Regions from separate parts of the Arthrobacter sp. IK3 genome, predicted to be linked through region 2. Evidence: predicted binding sites of a transcription regulator. Region 2 holds the regulator's gene; the other holds the start of a gene.
The links. The regulator Rex, encoded in region 2, represses fermentation and respiration genes when NADH is low (regulators of the CRP and FNR family bind a similar motif). The targets are predictions, from matches to a motif close to CTTGTGAANNNNTTCACAAG.
Positions count from the first base shown of each region.

Region 1: the regulator Rex is predicted to act here: its motif matches at 2,232-2,251, upstream of ACSLGO_RS07045 (queuosine precursor transporter).

Region 1 is NZ_JBPPSW010000004.1:124,406-127,808, reverse strand. Features, by position in the region: gene tgt (tRNA guanosine(34) transglycosylase Tgt) at 1-1,264, shown strand, start outside; gene ACSLGO_RS07045 (queuosine precursor transporter) at 1,366-2,106, opposite strand; gene ACSLGO_RS07040 (TetR/AcrR family transcriptional regulator) at 2,294-2,974, shown strand; gene ACSLGO_RS07035 (hypothetical protein) at 2,967-3,403, shown strand, end outside.
Region 2 is NZ_JBPPSW010000001.1:211,132-214,534, forward strand. Features, by position in the region: gene ACSLGO_RS00995 (HAD family hydrolase) at 1-696, opposite strand, end outside; gene ACSLGO_RS01000 (glutaredoxin family protein) at 763-1,026, shown strand; gene ACSLGO_RS01005 (redox-sensing transcriptional repressor Rex) at 1,149-1,859, shown strand; gene ACSLGO_RS01010 (hypothetical protein) at 1,863-2,774, opposite strand; gene ACSLGO_RS01015 (hypothetical protein) at 2,950-3,403, opposite strand, start outside.

The DNA of each region.
Region 1 (3,403 bases), on a different contig from region 2:
GTCCAGCTCCGGTTTTTCCTTTGCCCTTGGTAAGCGCCTGCGCGAAACCACTCCCGACTCTGCTTCCCGCGTCAAGGAGAACGGCGGTGAGTTCCAAGGCCGTACCGGTGTCATCAGCACCCCGCACGGCGAGATCCAGACTCCCGCGTTCATCGCCGTCGGTACCAAGGCCACGGTCAAGGCCGTGCTGCCTGAGTCGGTAGCCCAGCTCGGGGCCCAGGCCGTACTGGCCAACGCGTACCACCTGTACCTGCAGCCCGGAGCGGACATCCTTGACGAGGCCGGCGGGTTGGGCAAATTCATGAACTGGCCCGGCCCCACTTTCACCGATTCTGGCGGATTCCAGGTCATGAGCCTGGGCGCGGGGTTCAAGAAGGTCATCAACATGAACGCGGACGGCACCTCGCACGCCACCGGGGCGGACGACGACGTCGCACCCGGCAAGGAGCGCCTGGCCCACATTGACGACGACGGAGTCTGGTTCAAGTCGCACCTCAACGGGGACAAGCACCGCTTCACGCCGGAAATCTCCATGCAGGTGCAGCACCAGCTGGGGGCGGACATCATGTTCGCCTTCGATGAGCTCACCACCCTGCTGAACTCCCGTGCTTACCAGGAGCGTTCGCTTGAACGGACCCGGCTCTGGGCGGAGCGGTGCCTCGTGGAGCACCGCAGGCTCACCGAGGAACGTTCGCACCGGCCCTACCAGGCGCTCTTCGGGGTGCTGCAGGGCGCCCAGTATGAAGACCTGCGCCGCAAGGCATCCCGCGACCTGGGAGCCATGGGCTTCGACGGGTTTGGCATCGGCGGCGCCCTGGAGAAGGAAAACCTGGGCACGATCGTCCGCTGGTGCACCGAGGAACTCCCCGAGGACAGGCCGCGGCACCTGCTGGGCATCTCCGAACCGGACGACATTTTCACCGCCATCGAGAACGGCGCGGACACCTTCGACTGCGTCTCCCCCACCCGTGTGGCCCGCAACTCCGCGTTCTACACCCCGTACGGGCGCAAGAACCTCTCCAACGCCAAGTTCAAGCGGGACTTCGGCCCGCTGGTGGAGGGCTGCGACTGCTACGCCTGCGCCAACTATTCTCGTGCCTACATCCAGCACCTGTTCAAGGCCAATGAGATGGTCAGCCACACGCTGATCTCAATCCACAATGAGCGCTTCACGGTGAAACTGGTCGACGACGCCCGCCTGGCGCTTGAAGACGGCACCTTCTTCGACTTCAAGGACGAGGTCCTGGGCAAGTACTACAGCTAAGTGCCCGCAGGCCGGAGGGTGCCGGCCCGCCGGAGATACCGCCGGCACGGAGAGTGCCGGCGTGCCGGAGAAGCGGCCCGCCGGGGAAGCGGCCCGGCGCCTTATGCCGCTTCGGTTTCCCGCGGCCCGTAGGAAGGCTCGCGCTTCTTGATCGCCTTGATCACCGCTGAGGTGACCGGAACGAACAGGAACTCGACGGCCGTCTTGTAGAGGAATCCGAAGATCACGTAGTTCACGAACTGCCCGCCATCGGTAATGCCGATGACCGGCGCGGCGATGGCACAGAAGATCAGGGTGTCCGCGAATTCGCCCACGCCGGTTGAGGCCATCAGCCGGCCCACCAGCGCGCGCTCCTTGAACCGCGCCTTCATCCGGGTGAGCACCATGGCGTTGAGCAGCTGCCCGGCCAGGAAACCCAGCAGCGATGCCGCGACGATCTGCCATACCGGTCCCAGCGCCGCTTCCAGTGCGGCCTGCTTCTCCACTCCGTAGGCGTCATCGAAGCCGGGAAGCGCGATGATCACGGCGAAGGACAGCACCGCGAAGGCTGCCATGGAAAAGCCCATGTAGATGGCACGGCGGGCGGCCTTGAAACCGTAGACCTCACTGATGACATCTCCCAGGATGTACGCCAGCGGGAAGAGGAAGAAGCCGCCGTCGGTAATGATGCTGAAGTCTCCGAAGACCGGGCCCAGCACCACGCCCTTGGATGCCCCGATGTTGGAAATGATGATCACCACGCACATGAGGGTGAGGATCAGGTCGAAATGCGAGCTGCCCCGGGAGGCGTAGCTGGGGGCCTGGCGTGCCTGGGTGGCAGCGGCCGGGGTTGGTGAAGACATGGCTTTCCCGTTTCGGTGTAGTGGTTCGCCTGGGCTCCCGCCCGGCTGTATTAGCACTTGCCCGCTGTCCCGGGCGGCCCGTGGAGGACCAGCGTCAATTCTGCCACGTTTTCCGCGGCGTCACATTTTTGAACGCGTTCAAAAATGTGCTCTAATAGCGCGGTAGACAACTTGGAACAGGGGACCAATGGCCGCGGGGTCGAAGAGTGAAGCCACCCGGCGGAGGCTGGTTGAAGCCGCCACGAGCCAGTTCCGCACCCTCGGCTTTGAACGGACCACCATGCGCGGCATTGCGGCGGAGGCCGGTGTCTCCGTGGGCAATGCGTACTACTACTTCTCCTCCAAGGACGCGATCGTTGCTGAGCTGTACCGGTCGCTGCAGAACGAGCACCGCTCTGCTGCCCTGCCGCAGCTGCGCGAAGGCCACAACCTCGGCGAGCACCTCCGGGTCATCCTGCAGGCGAACCTTGATGTCTTGGCTCCGTACCACTCCCTGGGCCACCAGTTCCTGAAGACGGCTGCCCTGCCCGTGCCCCCGGGCACACGGACATCCTCCCTCCCGGCGGATGCGGAGCAGGTAGGCCGCGGCAAATCGATCGCGGTCTACCGCCAGGCGGTGCAGGCCGCCAGGCCGCAGCCGCCGCTGGCGGTTCGCGATGACCTGCCTGAACTGCTGTGGCTGGTCCAGATGGGCGTGACCCTGTTCTGGGTCTACGACTCCTCGCCGGGCCAGGCCCGCTCCCGCCGCCTCGTCACGAATACGGCTCCGCTCGTGGCCAAGCTGGTCATCCTCTCGCGCCTACCCGTGGTGCGCAATATCGTGGAAGATGTGGTGAAGCTGCTGCGAGGAGCGCGATCACATGACTGAAAAAGCGGATGACGACGCCGTCTTCCCGGCCGGTGCCGCCACCTCGCCTTCGGGCGCGGGCGCCCCGCTAATGCTCGCCCCGCGCGTAACGTTCGGCCCCACCGCCTTCGTGACCGGTTACGCGATCGCCTGCCTGCTGGTTGCCGCCATCGCCACCGTCGCCATCGGCTGGGGAACCTCGCGGGATTTCTGGGGCTACCTCTGGATCATCGTCATCGCCGCCTTCTACGCCGCCGGCATCGGCCTGGTGACGGCTGCCCCGGTGGGCCTGGCCCTGGGCCTGCTGCTGCGCGGCGTACCCAACCAGTGGCTGCACGTACTCGCCTTCTTCCTGGTCCCCACGGTGCTGGCCTGGGTGGTCATTGGATTTCTTGCCGGTTCGGTTGGCGTCCCCCTGCTGATGGCCCTGGCAATCGGTGTCTCCTCCGC
Region 2 (3,403 bases):
CCAGTTCCGGTCCCGGGCATGGCGGCGCAGCCGGGCATCCGGATTGATCGCCACAGGGTGGCCCACAAGACTGAGCAGCGGCACATCGTTGTAGGAGTCGCTGTAGGCCCAGCAGCGGTCCAGGTCCAGCCCTTCCTGCTCGGCCAGCGCCTTCACACCGGCTGCCTTCGCCGGCCCGTGCAGGAACTCACCGACCAGGCGTCCGGTGTACAGGCCGTCCGTGACTTCGCTGACCGTTCCCAGTGCGCCGGTGAGGGAGAGCCTGCTCGCGATAACCGAAGCGACTTCCACCGGAGTCCCGGTCACCAGCCAGACACGACGTCCGGCCTTCAGGTGCTGTTCGGTCAATGCACGGGTTCCCGGCCAGATCTTGGAGACGATCATCTCGTCATAGACTTCCTCGCCCAGGATACGGACGTCCTCCGCGGCCAGCCCGGTGGCGAACGCCAGGGCTGCGTCCCGCACGCTGTGGACGTCCTTCATATTCTCGCCCCGAAGCATGAACCGGATCTGCTTGACCGCGAACCCTGCCGCTTCACGGAGCGTGAAGACTTTCTTCTGGTACATTTTCCGGCCTACGTGGAACAGGCTGGCCCCTCGCATCAGGGTGTTGTCCACGTCGAAGAATGCTGCTTCCCCCGGGTTGCCTTCCGCGGCCGGAGAATCGGCGGCACGGACGAGCGCGGGACGGGGCATGCAAGAAGTCTACTGAAAAACCTCACCGGAACGCGGAAACGCTGCCAGGAGACTAAGTTGGAAGTCATGAAAGATGCGTCTTCCGGAGCCGGTGTACCCGAGCTCCTCCTGCTGACCCGCCCCGGCTGCCACCTGTGCCAGGGCGCCCGTGAAGTATTGGATCGGGTATCCGCGGACCTTGGTGTTCCGTGGCAGGAACGGTCGATCACGGACGATCCCGAGCTGCAGGAACGCTTCGCCGAGGAGATTCCGGTGCTGATGATCGACGGCGTGCAGCGCGACTTCTGGCAGATCGACGAGGCCCGCCTGCGCCGCCTGCTGGCAAAGTAACCCTGCGCTAAACACACTTGGTCGCCGGGAGAAGCGGTTCTAGAGTGGAGAACCTGCCGGGGCATCCCGGCTGCCAGGAGCCGCACCGCAGCCCGTAGCTATCGAAAGTTGCCGAAGTGAGTATGCCGGAAGAGTCAGCCTCCGCAGGCCCGGCCGTGCCTGCGCACGGCCGGCACATACCCCCGGCTTCCCTCGCGCGGCTAACCGTCTACCTCAGGGTCCTGGGCACCATGCTGACTGAGGGTGTTGAACGGGTGTCCTCCGAGGAACTCGCCGAAGCCGCGGGGGTAAATTCCCCCAAGCTCCGCAAGGACCTTTCCTACCTGGGTTCCTACGGAACCCGCGGCGTTGGATATGACGTGCCCTATCTCAGCGGACAGATTTCCGCAGCCCTGGGCCTGACCCTGGACTGGCGCGTGGCGATTATTGGTGCCGGTCACCTGGGACGGGCCCTGGCCGGCTACCCGGGATTCGGGTCCCGGGGCTTTGAAGTGGTGGCGCTTTTCGACGCCGATCCGCTGGCCGTGGGCCAGGAAGTCGGCTGGCTCCGGATCAGTGAAGTGCAGTCGCTGGAAGCCGTGCTCGAAAAAACACGGGCCAACATGGCTGTCCTGGCGGTGCCTGCTGAAGCCGCCCAGGAAATGTGCACGCGCCTGGTGAACGCCGGAATAACGAGCATCCTCAGCTTCGCCCCAGTGGTCCTGCAGGCTCCCCCGGAAGTCCAGATCCGCAAGGTGGACATGGCAACCGAACTGCAGATCCTCGCGTACCACGCGCAGCGCGCCCAGGTCTCCGCCATCGCGACGGATGCCCAGGCGCGCCTGATGCGCTGAGGCCTAGGCGATCCTGCCTCCCTTGGTCGCGAAGTACCGGCTGCTGGCCGGCAGGAACAGGAGGCCGGTTCCCACCAGGGCCAGCAGTGCCCCGGCCACCTGGACGGAGGAACCATCCCGGAAGGCAAAGTACAGCGCAGCGGCAACCACCACGCACCCGCCGGTCCGCGCCCAGCTCCTGCCGTCCCGAACCAGGGACGCCAGGAGCAGGAAGATTCCAAAGGCGACGGCGGATACGGCCACATCCGCGACCCTGGCGAAGGACAGCACCATCTCAACCGGAACGCGCAGTTCCGCCAGTTGGGCCGCTGCCTGAGGTGCAGGCCGTTCCGGATCCAGGGCCGCGCGGAGGCCGGCAACCAGGCTGAGCACGCCGCCTGCGATGACGAGCAGTGCCGCGGTATTGATGGCGAGGGGTGCCGGGCGCCGAGTCTTGCGAGCTGAGATCTGCGGCGGCCGCGGTGCTGCTGCGGGAGCCGACGGCGAGTGGTCCGGCCGGTGCGGTGTCTTGGCTGCGGGCCGCGGCTGGACGGGTGCCTTGGCAGGCTGCCCGGTAGTGGTTGCTTCCTGGCTGGCCTTCGTCTCCGCGGTGCTGTCTACGGGCAGCGTCCTGGATCCATCAAGTGCAGCAGGGGAGGAGTGCGCCTTGGTCCGGCGGGAAGCCGGGGACGAGAGCGCCAGCTGGATGACTGCGTCGGGGAAGCGGGCCCAGCCGAACAGGCGGTCGCCGATTCCCGTGTGTCCTGCCGTTGAATCCGGCGGATGCAGGCCGGCCGTATTCCTGGCCTGCAGGTCATGGTCCGGGGACAAAGTATTGCCGCCGGGTGGCCGGCGAGGACCGGGATGCAGGATGCGGTTGGCGAGGGAATGGGTGCCTGCTCGGGATGAGCGGGGCGCTGCGGGAGGAGTCGTCATAATCGTCGCCGCCTTCACAAGACCGGAAGAATCGAAACTCCGCCGTGATCCCGAAGGTGCCCGGCGGAGACTCAACGCTACGCGTCAGTGCTCCGGCTGTGGACTGTGCTGCCCCGAACCCGTCTCCCCGCGGCCCAGATTCTTTTCCCGTGGGCCGGTTGGCAGGGCGGAAGCCCTAGTAAGCGCGGTAGGGGTTGAACTCCCGGCGCCGGAAGTAGGGGTTGCTCGGGCGGAGGTAGAGCATCACAATTCCGGCGATTCCGGCCAGTGATGACAGCAGCGAGAGCCAGCCCAGCGGGGACATCACATAGACGGGCAGGGAAACCAGCAGCCCTACGGCAGAAAAGGCGGCGAAAACCGTGCCGAGGATCCGCGCCCAGTTGTGCCCCTTCAGGATGAACCAGGCGATCAGGACGTACAGGCCAAGTCCAATAATGCTCAGGACCACGGAGAACCAGACGACGAAGCCTCCGGCGTCCTGGACGTCGACGTTGGCATCCCGCAGGGCATCCATCTGGGAGGCGGTGAGGACGTCCGGCAGCCGGAAGGAAGTCACAAGGTTGTTGATCAGGGACAAGACCCCGGCGGCGATGATCAGCCAGAAACCGAGAACAACCTCGCGGGGTGCC